3 regions of the Nocardia sp. NPDC050717 genome follow, and region 1 is predicted to be linked to each of the others. Evidence: riboswitches for the same ligand, from Rfam matches in the RefSeq annotation. Region 1 holds a riboswitch; each other region holds the start of a gene.
What was found. Region 1 has a riboswitch for S-adenosylmethionine ahead of AB0H56_RS00385 (rhodanese-like domain-containing protein). Riboswitches for the same ligand answer to the same signal wherever they lie in the genome.
Positions count from the first base shown of each region.

Region 2: linked by a shared signal. The riboswitch ahead of AB0H56_RS16525 (hypothetical protein) and the one ahead of AB0H56_RS00385 (rhodanese-like domain-containing protein) in region 1 are both predicted to bind S-adenosylmethionine.
Region 3: linked by a shared signal. The riboswitch ahead of AB0H56_RS24880 (LLM class flavin-dependent oxidoreductase) and the one ahead of AB0H56_RS00385 (rhodanese-like domain-containing protein) in region 1 are both predicted to bind S-adenosylmethionine.

Region 1 covers NZ_JBFAHR010000001.1:82,697-87,405, reverse strand. The annotation lists gene AB0H56_RS00395 (hypothetical protein) at 1-68, opposite strand, end outside; gene AB0H56_RS00390 (O-succinylhomoserine sulfhydrylase) at 114-1,322, opposite strand; gene AB0H56_RS00385 (rhodanese-like domain-containing protein) at 1,333-1,749, opposite strand; SAM riboswitch class IV at 1,767-1,884, opposite strand; gene AB0H56_RS00380 (hypothetical protein) at 1,929-2,387, opposite strand; gene AB0H56_RS00375 (FAD-dependent oxidoreductase) at 2,688-4,040, shown strand; gene AB0H56_RS00370 (amidohydrolase family protein) at 4,091-4,709, shown strand, end outside.
Region 2 covers NZ_JBFAHR010000007.1:167,027-171,735, reverse strand. The annotation lists gene AB0H56_RS16545 (metallophosphoesterase) at 1-13, shown strand, start outside; gene AB0H56_RS16540 (esterase) at 203-541, shown strand; gene AB0H56_RS16535 (class I SAM-dependent methyltransferase) at 641-1,252, shown strand; gene AB0H56_RS16530 (GNAT family N-acetyltransferase) at 1,281-1,778, opposite strand; SAM riboswitch class I at 2,001-2,091, shown strand; gene AB0H56_RS16525 (hypothetical protein) at 2,104-2,709, shown strand; gene AB0H56_RS16520 (3-deoxy-7-phosphoheptulonate synthase) at 2,742-3,950, shown strand; gene AB0H56_RS16515 (phenazine antibiotic biosynthesis protein) at 3,947-4,709, shown strand, end outside.
Region 3 covers NZ_JBFAHR010000014.1:37,490-42,198, forward strand. The annotation lists gene AB0H56_RS24870 (glycosyltransferase family 2 protein) at 1-762, shown strand, start outside; gene AB0H56_RS24875 (hypothetical protein) at 900-1,598, opposite strand; SAM riboswitch class I at 1,810-1,903, shown strand; gene AB0H56_RS24880 (LLM class flavin-dependent oxidoreductase) at 1,912-2,982, shown strand; gene AB0H56_RS24885 (ABC transporter substrate-binding protein) at 2,979-4,598, shown strand; gene AB0H56_RS24890 (ABC transporter permease) at 4,601-4,709, shown strand, end outside.

The sequences.
Region 1 (4,709 bases):
AGCTCCTTCGCCCGCTGCCTGCGTCGATCGTTCTCGGCGTAGTAGGCCCGGAGTTCTTCGGCGTCCATCACCCGAAACTAGCAGCACGCCAGTCCATCCGGCGGTTCAGCGAGCTAGCTCAGCGCGTGGTCGAGATCGCCGAGGAGGTCCTCGATGTCCTCTAGGCCGACCGAGATGCGCACGACACCGTCGGACAGGCCGATGGTGGCGCGACCCTCGGGGCCCATCGCGCGGTGCGTGGTGGTGGCGGGGTGGGTGATCAGCGTCTTGGCATCGCCGAGGTTGTTGGAGATGTCGATGATGCGCAGGCGGTTCAGCACCTCGAACGCGCGCTTCTTGCCGTCCTCGCCCGCGAGCTCGAAGGTGACCACCGTACCGCCGCCCGACATCTGCGCGGTGGCGAGGTCGTACTGCGGATGTGATTCCAGGAACGGGTATTTCACCCAGTTCACGGACTTGCTGGTCTCGAGGAACCGGGCGACCCGCAGCGCCGACTCGGTGGACTGACGCACGCGCAGCGGCATCGTCTCGAGACCCTTGAGCAGGGTCCACGCGTTGAACGGGCTCAGCGCGGGACCGGTGTGGCGCATCAGGTTCTTGACCGGGCCGTCGATGTAGTCCTGGGCGCCGAGGATCGCGCCGCCGAGCACGCGGCCCTGGCCGTCGATGTGCTTGGTGCCGGAGTAGACCACCACGTCGGCGCCGAGTTCGAAGCCGCGCTGCAGCAGCGGGGTGGCGAAGACGTTGTCCAGCACCACCTTCGCGCCCGCGGCATGGGCCAGCTCGGTGACCTTGCGGACGTCGACCAGGGTCTGCATCGGGTTGGCCGGGGTCTCGAAGAACACGGCCTGGGTGGGCACCGAGAGCGCCTGCTCCCACTGCTCGAGGTCGTCGCCGTCGACGAAGACGGTCTCGACGCCCCAGCGCGGCAGGATCTCGTTGCACACCACGAAGCAGGAGCCGAACAGGCTGCGCGCCGCGACCAGCCGGTCGCCCGCCTTCAGCAGCGCGCCCAGCGCGGTGAACACCGCGGACATGCCCGACGCGGTCGCGAACGCGGCCTCGGCACCGTCGAGCAGGCGGATGCGCTCCTCGAACATGGCGACCGTCGGGTTGCCGTAGCGGGAGTAGACGAAGTGCTCGACCTCGCCGGTGAAGGACGCCTCGGCCGCCTCGGCGCTCTCGTAGACGAAACCCGAGGTGAGGTACAGCGCCTCGGAGGTCTCCTCGAAGCCGGAGCGGCGCAGGCCGCCGCGCACACCGAGCGTGGCGGGGCCGACTCCCTCGGGCAGTGGCTTGTCGAACGAACCACCGGTGATCATGCGTTTCTCCTTATGCCTGACGCCACGGCAGGCCGACCGCGCGCCAGCCGACGCTGCCGCGCTGCCCGAACGCGTCGGGGCCGCCCTCGAAACCGTCCAGGACGTTGTAGGACGGGGTGAATCCCGCCGCCGTCGCCACGGTCGCCGCGCCGATGGAGCGCTGACCGGAGCGACACAGGAACACCACGGGCGCGTCGTCCGGCCGTCCGGCCAGCGCCTGCGCGAGCTGGGCGGCGAACTCGGGATTGCGGGCGCCGGTGCCGTCGACCCACTCGATGAAGTGGGCCGGGCGCTCGATGGAGCTGGTGTCGGGGATGCCGATCTGTGCCCACTCGCCTTCGGTGCGCACGTCGACGAGCACCGCGCCGGGATGCTCGGTCAGGATCTCCCACGCCTTCTCAGGGGTGATGTCGCCGGCGTAAGTCATGTCGAACCTCCTGCGTGAATCCGCTCTTGCCGTGGTGGTTGTTCCAGCACACGGCCAGGTCGTCACCCGGAGCACCCCACCGCGGAGGAGGGTTGCCGACCAGCGAGCCGGGGCTTGGCGCTGGCACTCATGACCTTGCGATCTGAGATTGCCCCGGCACAGGTCACCGTGTCAAACGGTCACGGCGTGCAGACCAGCCAGGCGCCGTCGACCCGGGTCAGGTTCCAGGTGCTGGTCGAGGACGTGTCACCGATCCGGACGGTGGCGTCGATCTTGGCGCGGTCACCGTTGACGGTCGCCTTGTCGAAGCCCTTCTTGTCGACCGTCACTTCCGATTTCGGGCCGCCGAGCCGCTCGGACAGGCCGGATTTCACCTCGTCGAAGCCGGGGCAGGCGACACCGGGCGGCGGACGCAGCTCGCTGCGCGAGCGCGCGTCGATATAGTTGGAGACAGCGGCCGTGAGCCGATCGGCCTCTGTGACATTTTTCTCAGCGGGCGAGAGCAGCCCGCCGAGCACGATGCCGATGAGCACGAGGATCGCGATCACCGCGGCCGCGACGAACGGGACGATGGAACGCTTGTCGGTCTGATCCACCACGATGGGCTGGTCGTCCGACCCTTTTTGCTCCTCGTTCATGCTGTAATCCTGACAGACCCGGCGCCGGCGACCACACCGCACGCCGGACGGCCACGATGCCGCAGATAGAATCGCCAGAAGTGTGGCTCGCTGCCGGGGAGAAGGCAGCTGCCGACAGCCGGATCGTCAAGTTAGCCTAGGCTGAGTTGACGCCGTCAAACGTTATCGACCAAAGGGTGCGCGTAGAAAATGACCGAACAGAGTGCTGAGTCCACCGGCGATGTTCGCGAGCCCTCCGTGGGTACGCAGGCTGCCGCCTCCGGGCCTGACGCGAACACCGCGACCACCCGCCCGCTCCGCATTGCGATCGTGGGCGCAGGACCGGCCGGTATCTACGCCGCCGACGCGTTGATGAAGTCCGATGCCGACGTGAGCATCGACCTCTACGAGCGCATGCCCGCCCCGTTCGGTCTGATCCGCTACGGTGTCGCGCCCGACCACCCGCGCATCAAGGGCATCATCACCGCCCTGCACAAGGTCCTCGACAAGGACCAGGTGCGCCTGCTCGGCAACATCGACTACGGCACCGACATCACCCTCGACGACCTGCGTCAGTTCTACGACGCGGTGATCTTCTCGACCGGCGCCAACGCCGACCGCGCGCTGCCGATCCCGGGCATCGACCTGGACGGTTCCTACGGCGCCGCCGACTTCGTCTCCTGGTACGACGGCCACCCGGACGTGCCGCGCTCGTGGCCGCTGGACGCGGAGAAGGTCGCCGTCCTCGGTGTCGGCAACGTCGCCCTCGACGTGGCCCGCGTGCTGGCCAAGACCGGTGACGAGCTGCTGCCGACCGAGATCCCGCCGAACGTCTACAAGGGCCTCAAGGCCAACAAGGCCGTCGAGGTGCACGTGTTCGGCCGTCGTGGCCCGGCGCAGGCCAAGTTCACCCCGCTCGAGCTGCGCGAACTCGACCACTCGCCGACCATCGAGGTCATCGTCGATCCCGAGGACATCGACTACGACGAGGGCTCCGAGGCCGCGCGCCGCAACTCCAAGCAGGTCGACATGGTCGCCAACACCCTGGAGCAGTGGGCCATCCGCGACCAGGGCGACCGCCCGCACAAGCTGTTCCTGCACTTCTTCGAGTCGCCGGCCGAGATCATCGGCGAGGACGGCAAGGTCGTCGGTCTCAAGACCGAGCGCACCCAGCTCGACGGCTCCGGCAACGTCAAGGGCACCGGCGAGTTCAAGCAGTGGGACGTGCAGGCGATCTACCGCGCCGTCGGTTACCTGTCGCAGAACATCACCCAGCTGCCGTTCGACGACCAGGCTGGCACCGTGCCGAACGAGGCCGGTCGCGTGCTCGCCGACGAGACCGCCGAGGGCTCGGCCCGCTTCATGCCGGCCACCTACGTGACCGGCTGGATCAAGCGCGGCCCGGTCGGCCTCATCGGCCACACCAAGGGCGACGCCAACGAGACCATCGCCTGCCTGCTCGACGACGCCAAGGACTTCACCCCGGCCGCCAAGCCGGAGCCGGAGGCCGTCACCGAGTTCCTCGAGGGCAAGGGCATCCCGTTCACCACGTGGGCGGGCTGGTACCGCCTCGACGCGCACGAGCGGGCACTCGGCGAGCCCGAGGGCCGCGAGCGCGTGAAGGTCGTGGAGCGCGAGGACATGCTGCGCGCGTCCGAGCCGAACAAGGTCTGACGCACTCCCTGACTCGCCGGTTCGGGGTCGGGTGAGGCATCCTGATACACGTGTTCGATGCGCACGTCCACATCATCGATCCGCGGTACCCGCTGATCGAGAACGAAGGCTACCTGCCTGACCCCTACACCATCGCGGACTATCGAAAGCGCATGGCGCACTTCGATGTTCGCGGTGGTGCGGTGGTCAGCGCATCGTTCCAGGGGACAGACCAGAGTTACCTGAAGGCCGCGCTGGCCGCGCTCGGCGAGGGCTGGGTCGGGGTCACCCGGCTCGACCTGGACGCCAGCGACGAGGAGATCCTCGAACTGGACCGGGCCGGGGTGCGCGCGCTGCGGTTCAACCTCAAGCGCGCCGCCGCCGACATCACCCAGATGACCGTGCAGGCCCTGCGCGCGCACGAGCTGGCGGGCTGGCACGTGGAGCTCTACATCGACGGCCAGATGCTGGCCTCGCTGCAGCCGGTGATCTCGAAACTGCCCGCGCTCTCCATCGACCACCTCGGCATGTCCGAGGAGGGCCTGCCGTATCTGCTCGACCTGGTCGATCGCGGGGCCAGGGTGAAGGCGACCGGGTTCGGCCGGGTCGACATGGACGTGGCCGAGACGCTGCGCCGCGTCCACGCCGTCAACCCCGGTGCGCTCATGTTCGGCACCGACCTGCCCGGCA
Region 2 (4,709 bases), on a different contig from region 1:
CCGCCTGGCCTGACCGCCTCCGCCGCCGGGTGTCCGCGTGCTGTCACGCCGGTGCCGCCCACCTGAATCGCTGTCCACGCACGGATGTACGGAACTTGGCGATGTCATGTCGGCCCGCGCGTCGCCGCCCGGGCCGAGCAAACCTGCGGTAACTTCGCCGCTGCTTTGCCCATCGTTATCTGTGTGAAAGGAATTGCTGGAAATGGCATTCGAAGTCAACGGAGCTATCGGCGACCACTACAACGAAGCCGGTGGCGCGTCGAGCCCGCTGGGCCAGCCGACCTCCGATGAGCTGGACGCCCCGAACGGCGGCAAGTACCAGGAGTTCACCGGCGGCGTCATCTACTTCAAGCTCCCGACCGGTGCCAAGACCGTGTACGGCGCGATCCGTCAGGCCTGGGAGGCCGAGGGCGGCGCCGGCGGCCGTCTGGGCTACCCGACCTCCGACGAGCAGGACATCGAGGGCGGCAAGATCAGCCACTTCGAGAACGGGTCGATCAGCTACTCGATCGCCGACGACGCGGTGACGATCAACGCCTGATCCAGCCACGCTGTCCCGGTGGGCACCGATTCCGAACGGATCGGTGCCCACCGTCGTATTCCCGCCGCATACGCGCGACCCCAGGAGCATGATCGAGGGATGGGCTTCTACACCGACCGGATCCTGCCCCATCTCACCGACAAGGTGTGCGGTGTCGCCGCGAACGACACGCTGCGCAGGCGCGCCTGCGCCGGGCTGCACGGCGCCGTCGTCGAGGTGGGATTCGGGTCGGGAAACAACGTCGGGTTCTATCCGGCCGCGGTCGACCGCGTCAGCGGTGTCGAACCCGCCGACGTCGCCTGGAAGATCGGCGCGAAACGCGTCGCGGCGAGCTCGGTTCCGATCGAACGCGCGGGCCTGGACGGCCAGTCACTGCCGTTCGGGGACGCCACCTTCGACACCGCGCTCTCGACGTTCACCCTGTGCACCATCCCCGACGTCGCGGCCGCGCTGGCCGAGATCCGCCGGGTGCTGAAACCGGGCGGCACACTGCATTTCGTGGAACACGGACTGGCCCCCGACGCGTCGGTGCGGACCTGGCAGCACCGGCTGAACCCGATCCAGCAACGCATCGCGGGCGGCTGCCACCTCGACCGCGACATCCCGGCGCTGATCACCGGCGCGGGCTTCGAGACCGCCGAACTCGACCGGTTCTACCTGGCCGGTGCCCCCAAGGCGTTCGGTGCCCTGTCGCTGGGCGTCGCCCGCTGAGCCGTCACCGGCCCGCTCGGCAGGGACATCACGGGCTGAGCCGCCTGCCCAGGAAGGTCACATTGCTGTCGTCGGCGTAGTGGCCGAAGCCCTCGATGGCCTCGTAGCCGAGGCGTTTGTACAGGGCGATGGCCTCGGGCTGGCGCAGCCCGGTGGACAGGACCGCGGCCTTGTGCCCGGCGGCGAGTGCGGTGCGTTCGAGCTCGGCGATGAGGCGCTGGGCGAAGCCGCGCCGCCGCTGCGCCGCGATCACGTGCACTCGCTTGAGTTCGACGAGCTCGCTGGTGCCGAGCCGGTCCACGGCGAGGGAGTGCCAGTAGCCCGCGGCGACCGGTTCGCCCGCGAGGTAGCCGACGAAGCAGGCGCCGTGCGGTGGCCGGAAGTCGTCCGGGTTCACCGGCGCGTCGTCGGGGCCGCCGTAGCGCTCGACATAGAACCGCTGGAGATCGTCACGAAGCGTGACGGCGTCGGGGTCGTCGTAGTCGACCTCGCGAATCTCCCAGTGCCGCAAGCTTTCCTCGGCCATGCTGTCCCCATCTGTCCGAGCCGTCCGGGTGGCGTACGCCATCGACCCCAGTGTGGCCCACGCTCCGGCGCCGACGGAATCATTTGCCTCGCAACGAAATTTAGTGATGCGAACTTTCCGCTCGTCCGGATTGGAACCGCAGGGCCTGCGGAAACGCCCTGATCGGCAGCGCCGACTTCGTGGCCCGTGCTCGGTGCGCGTTAGAGTCGTCGCCGGATCACTTTTTCATCGAGAGCGGCTGAGAGACTGGCTCGACGACGCCGCAGCAACCACGACCACGGGTCGCAGGTGCTAATGCCAGTGACGATGAACTGGAGGGCAATCTGTGTCTACATTCGGGGCGGGCGCACAGCTGTGGCGTCGGCGACTGTTCGAAGCGGAAGCGGGACTGACGAAATTCGTGGTCGACTCGCAAGGCGGGAAGCATCTCGACCGTTTGATCGAGGTGAAACACGAGATCTACGGAGCCATCCCGCAATCGGGTCCGGCCGCCGAGAGTGAATGGAAGAGCGCGTTCTTCCGGGCCCAGGCGGCGATGGAGAGATTCGTGGTCCGCAATTTCGGGCACGAGAAACTCGGCGCCTGGGCCGAGACGAACGGAACGATCTACGGCGCGATCGACGACGAGGGCCGCAACGATGCCGTGACGCCACTGCGTCGACTGGAAAGTCAAGCGGCACTGTATGGTTCGAAGATGCGCTGGCTCAGCGCCTCCGCCGCGGACGCCACGCTGGAGATCGCGCACTGCGCGATCTGGGACTACCGGGAACAGGCCCGCGCACGCGGGGTGACGATCACGCTCGAAGCGCCCTGCGAATACTGCGTCCCGGCGACGACATCGCTGATCAATGCCAAAGGACTGCGCGCTGAATGCACGCTGTCGGAACAGCCCGGCGGTGCGCGGGGCTGCATCTGGAACGCCAGCCGATAAAACCCGCGACGACAAAAACGGGACCACCTCAGATGACGAATATTCTCCCGGCGGCGACGCCGGTCATTCCCGACCATATCGACAGTTTCCGTGCACTGCGGACCGACCAGCAACCGTTCTGGCCGGACCCGGAATCTGCACGAAAGGCCTTTCGGGAAACCGCCGAAACACCGCTCGTCGAGCAGGCGTCGAACGCGATTCTCGACAATCAACTCGCGGCGGTGAATGCCGGACGCGCCGTGGTGCTGCAACTGGGCGATTGTGTCGAGGACCCAGCGAAATCGACGCCCGAGCTGATCGCCCGCAAACTCGAATTCCTCGACGACTCCCGCATCCGCCTGGCGCATCGAGCCGGACTCGCCGCCGTGGCGGTGGGCCGGATAGCCGGGCAGTACACCAAACCCCGGTCGAATCCCTATGACCAGGTCGAGGGCCGGTCGCTGCCCGCCTTCCGCGGGCCGATGGTGAACGGTCCCGCGCCGACCCCGGCGGCACGCATCCCCGATCCAGCCCGAATCCTGCACTGTCACCAGGCCTCCGCGATGGCCATGGCCGTCATCGACGAGCACAACCGCCGCCATCCCGACCGCACCATCTGGTCGAGTCACGAACTGCTGCTCATCGACTACGAACTGGCACACCTGCGTCCGACGCCAGCCGGCAATCATCTGGCGAGCACGCACTGGCCGTGGATCGGTGAACGGACACGCCACCTCGACGGCGCGCACATCGCGATCGCCGCCACGCTGACCAACCCGGTCAGCGTCAAGATCGGCCCCACTGCGACACCGCGCGACGTCGCCGCCTTGGCCGAGCGGATCGATCCCGCCCGTGTCCCGGGGCGCCTGACGTTCATCATCCGGATGGGTGCGGCGTCGATCGGCAGGCTCGCTCCGATCGTGGAACACCTTCGTGCGCAACGGCATCCCGTGAACTGGGTGTGCGATCCGATGCACGGCAACACGGTGACGACCGCGCGCGGCCTCAAGACCCGGCCGGTGGAGCGCATCGTCGACGAGCTGCGCGGGTTCCTCGCGGTGCTCGGCTCCCAGGACCAGCACCCGGGCGGCCTGCACCTCGAGGCCACCCACGAGGACATCTACGAATGCGGTGAGCGTGGCCGCGATCCCGAGCCGGGCCGTCACTACACCACATTGCTCGATCCGCGCCTCAACGCCGAACAAACCGCCCACGTCATCGATGCCTGGCGCCACGACGCGCCACGAGAGGACGCGCCATGACCAGCCCCGTCACCGCCTCGACCCGATGGGACGCGCGCGATCCCGACCAGTTCCTGCGCGACGCTCTGGACTGGCATTTCAACCCGGAGACAGGCTCGGCGCTGTGGCTGCGGATCGCCGAGACCCTGGATTTCGATCCCCGGACCGACATCTCCTCCTACGAGGATCTCGCCCGGTTCCCCGACATCGCCGCGCACTTGCGCACCAGCCGGGTCGAAGACCTCATTCCTCGCGGTCTCGGCCGCTCGGGCGCGCCGCCGCTGATCTACGAGACGGGCGGCACGACCGGGTCACCCAAGCGGCTGATCTACAGCGCGAGCTGGATCGAACGCTGCCTGCGCTGGAAGGTCGACGAACTGCGGGCGGCCGGTTTCCCCGCTGGGCGACCCTGGCTGGTCGCCATGCCGTCCGGGCCGCACGCCTACGGCAACACCGCCCGGCTGCAGGCCCGCGAGCTCGGCTCGCTGCTGCACAGCATCGACATCGACCCGCGATGGGTGAAGAAGAGCATCGCCGACGGGGCGGCGGTGGACGGGTACGTGGCGCATCTGGTCGAGCAGATCGGCCACATCGTCCAGACCCAGGACATCGCCGCGGTCACGACCACGCCGCCGATCCTCGCCGAGATCATCCTGCGCCCGGAACTGGTCGACAAGCTCGCGGCCACGGTGTCCTACATCGCGCTGGCGGGCGCCCAGCTCGACGACGACACCTTCGACATCATCGCGGAGACCTTCCCCGGCGCCCGCATCCAGAACG
Region 3 (4,709 bases), on a different contig from region 1:
CGCCTGGCGCCGCACGCCGTGGCGGCAGCGGTCACCGAATTGCGCAAGCGCGGAGCCGGTCTGGTGTCGGCGTGGCCGGTGCAGGAGACCGGGTCACCGACGGAGCGACTGGTGCAGCCGCTGCTGGCGTGGTCGTGGGCGTCCACCCTGCCGCTGGGTCCGGCCAATCACAGCCTGCGCCCGTCGACCGCCGTGGCGTGCGGGCAGTTCCTCGCGGTCGACGCGGCCGCCTATCGCGCCGGTGGCGGGCACGCGGGCGTCGCCGCGAGCGCCACCGAAGACCTCGACCTGGCCAGGGCGCTGCGCCGGGCCGGGCACCGCACCGCGCTGGTCACCGCGGGCCCGGCGGCCACGACCCGGATGTACACCGGGGCTGCCGAACTCGCCGAGGGCTACACGCGCTGGCTGTGGTCGGCCTACGGCGGCCGCGTCGACGCGGGCGCGGCCGTGGGAGTCGTTGCCGCGCTGGCCTATTGGGTCCCACCGCTGGCGCTGCTGCTCGGCCGCGGGCCGGTCCGCCGCGCGGGGCTGCTCGGCTATCTCGCCGCCGTCGCGGGCCGGCTCGTCGCCCGGCGCCTCGAGAGCCGCCGCCGCCCGACCGGCGCCGATCTCACCTCGGCCCTCGCCCATCCCGTGGGCGTCCTGAAGTACCTGTCGCTGTGGGCCCGCTCGCACCGCCGTCACCGCTCCGGCGACCTGCGCTGGAAGCAGCGGCCACTCGTCACCCCGAGCGCCGCGCGGGTCGCCGACCGGCTCGGCTGAGCAGTCCGCCCTCATCGCCCACCCGGCGAGGACGAACCCGCCGACCTGTTCCGCCCGCTCCGCGCCGACCAGACGCGAACTCACCCGGAGTAGCGCGATCCACCCCTTCGGGTGCGTAGCGGCAAACCCGCGTCGGGTCAGGGGACTTCGGTGATGCCCACCGTCGGGAAGAAGAAGCAGGAGCGGCCCGCGTTGTCGGTGGTGCCGAAGACGGCGGCCAGCACCGTGCCGTGCCCGGTGTCGACGGGGACCGCGCGCACACCGCCGACGGGGATGGCGGTGAAGAGGAAGTCGCGGATGGCCGTCTCGGCCAGCGGCCGCAGTTCCACCGGCACCTCGGGCGGCACCAGCGCGCGGACGATGTCGGCGATCGACCCCATCGAGGCCATCCCGCCGCGGCCGGTGCTGATGTTGAGCCAGGCCACCTGCATGCCGGAGGTCTTGGTGGCGGCGGTGTCCGGGGCGAGCCCGTAGGGCAGGAAGGTGAACATCGTCTGCCCGGACTTCACCGCGGTGAGATCGAGGCCGGGGATCTGGACGGTGTTCGACGGCCACGGGCCGGGCACCGCGCCCGCCACGGCCGGGACGAGACCGAGCCCGTCCCCGGCGCAGTTCGCGGCGACCGTGGGGTACAGGAACGGCTGGACGCCCAGCGATTCGAGGGTGGCGACGACGGTCTGATAGGCGCCGAGCAGGTCACCCGGCCCCGCGGCCTGCGTCGCGGGCGCATCCCTGGTTACCGCGGGCTCCGCCGCCGCGGGTGGCGCGGCGAGTAGGAGCGCGGCGGCGCAGGCCGCCAGCGTGGTGAGCGTGGTCTTCGGACGCGAATCGAACACGGCGCACTCCTCATCGACGTGAAGAAGGCCGAGGCTACTCCCCGCGCGGACCGAATCCGCCCAGGTGGCGGCGATCCTTGTTCGGCGCGTCGCGCACATTGTCGTCGCGTTCGGCCCCGGATCGAAGCTCTGCGCTCACGCTGATTTCTACCGTTGTGCGCGATCGCGCCTGTGCCCCATGCTGGTTCAGCTCGGGCTCGATGGCTGGGGCACACCATCCAGAGCGACCGAGAGACCTGGCTCCACGACGTCGCAGCAACCCGCCCGTGACCGGGTGTGGGTGCTTCCGCCGGGTTCGATGGAGGAGGTCAACGTGAAGTTTCTGCTGTTCACCTTGGTGACCAGGGTGCCCGATCCGCACACCGGCGTTGTCCCGGCGACCAGGGACCGGTTCCGGGAGGTCGTCGAGCAGGCGCGCCTGGCCGAGGAGCTGGGCTACGACGGGTTCGCCGTCGGCGAGCGCCACGAGGACCCCTTCCTCTCGGCCGCTCCCCCGGTGCTGCTGAGCCACCTCGCCGCGGTCACCTCGCGGATCACCCTGTTCACCGCGGTGACCACGCTGAGTCTGCTGGATCCGGTGCGCGCGTTCGAGGACTACTCGACGCTGGACAATCTCGCCGACGGGCGCCTGGAGCTGATCATCGGCAAGGGCAACGGCGCCGCGCAGGCCCGGCTCTACCACGTCACCACCGAGGATCAGTGGGATCGCAATCGCGAGGGCTACGAGCTGTTCCGTGCCCTGTGGGACAGCGACGAGGTGACCTGGTCGGGCCGTTTCCGCCCACCGCTCACCGCGGCGAAGGCGCTGCCGCGACCGTGGCAGCCGCGGATCCGGGTCTGGCACGGCAGCGCGACCAGCCGCGAATCGGTGGAACTGGCCGCCCGCCACGGTGATCCGCTGTTCTCCGCGAACGTGACCCATCCGATCGAGCCCTACGCCGAACTGGTGCGGCACTACCGGGAGCGCTGGGCACACCACGGCCACGACCCGGCCGACGCGCTGGTCGGCGCCGGTACCGCGGGCTTCCACGTCGCGCCCACCTCGCAGCAGGCCAGGGCGGTGTACGCCCCGCTGTTCGAGGCGCGGTCGGCGCTGGCGCGAAAGCTGGGCCTGCCCCTCGTGTTCGACACCCTCGACGACTTCGTCGCGCGCAGTTCCGCGCTGATCGGCAGCCCGCAGGAGGTGATCGACAAGGTCGGTCGCTATCACGAGCGGTTCGGGCACGAGGTGATCCACCTCTCCGCCGAGCGCGAAGGCCGCGCCGACGCCGACTACCTGGGCAGCCTCGAGCTGTTCCAGGCCGAGGTGGCGCCGGAGCTGCGCCGCCGCATTCCCAGCCGTCCCCTGGCCGCAGGCCGCGAATTCTCTGGAGTCACCCCGTGATCGGTTCTCGTCATCGTCTCGCCGCCGTCGTCGGCGTGTTCGCCACCGCCGCCACCGTGGCCGCGTGCGGCGGGGAGTCGGGAGGTCCCGGCGGGCAGGCCGGTCCGCCGCAGCCGGGTGGCACGCTGCGGTACGGCCTGTCGCAGGCGCCCTCGTGCTCGGATCCGGCGCAGGCCGGGTCGAACCAGTCGATCTATGTCGCCCGCCAGATCGTCGACTCGCTCACCGATCAGGATCCGAAGACCGGCGCGATCACGCCGTGGCTGGCCAAGAGCTGGGAGATCAGCCCCGACGCCAAGGTCTTCACCTTCCGGCTCGCCGACGGGGTCACTTTCAGCGACGGCACCCCGCTCACCGCCGACTCGGTGCGCGACACCTTCGACGCGGTCGTGCGGCTCGGCGGCGCGAAGGCCCCGCTCGGCACGAGCTACCTCACCAACTACGTCGGCACCACCGCGGTCGACAAGCTCACCGCCCGTGTCGAATTCAGCCAGCCGAACGCCCAGTTCCTGCAGGCCTCCTCGACCCCGCAACTCGGCATCCTCGGCCAGGCGACCAACGCGAAACCGGCCGAGGCCAGGTGCGCGGGCGACAACATCGGCAGCGGCCCCTTCACCTACGCCGAATACAAGCAGGACGTCTCCGTGGCGCTGGCCAAGCGCACCGGATACCACTGGGGTTCGGACGTTTTCGGGCACGAGGGCGAGGCGTACCTGGATCGGATCGAGTTCACCGTCGTCCCCGAATCCGGGGTGCGCACCGGCAGTCTCGTCTCCGGTCAGCTCGACGCGATCAGCGACGCGCTGCCCCAGGACGCCCCACAGATCGAGGCGGTCGGCGGTCGGGTGCTCTCCACGTCCAACCCCGGCACACCGTTCGGCCTGCACGTCAATGTGACGCGCGGTCCGCTGCGCGATCCCGCGGTGCGCCAGGCGCTGCTGCCCGCGCTCGACCGGCAGCAACTCGTCGACACCGTGCTCGGCCCGCAGTTCAAGACCGCGACCTCGACGCTGGCCTCGGCGACACCCGCCTACACCGACCTCTCGGCGCGCCTGCCCTACGACCCCGCGAAGGCGAAGTCGATCCTCGACCAGGCGGGCTGGACCACCGGCCCGGACGGCATCCGCGCGAAGAACGGTGAGCGACTGAGCTTCTCGGTCACCTTCAGCCAGGTGTTCGCCGGCAATCAGGCGATCCTGGAGCTGGTGCAGCAGCAGCTGCGACAGGTCGGCGTCGACCTGCGGCTCGACCTGGTGTCGCTGCCGGAGTGGACCGCCAAGATGAACGCCAAGGACTACGACTCCACCTACGGCAACTCCACCCGCGCCGACGGCGACATCCTGCGCACTTCCTTCGCCGTCACCGGCCGCAATCTCAACGCGCGCGGCCCGATCCCGGCGCTGGACGAGACCTTGGACAAGCAGCTCGCCACCAACGACCCGGCTGCGCGGGCGGAGTTGATCAAGACCGCGCAGCAGCAGATCCTCGACAACGGCCTCTACGTCCCGACCATCGAGCTCTCGCAGGCGATCGGCGCGGCGGCGGGCACCCAGGATCTGAAGTTCGAGGCCTCGGCGCGGCTGCAGTTCTTCGACACCTGGCTGAGCGGGCGCTGACCATGGTCCGCTACGTGGGATCGCGGCTGCTGCAGGCGATCTGGGTGATCTGGGCGGCGTTCACCGTCTCGTTCGTCGTGCTGTATCTGCTGCCGGCCGACCCGGTCTCGA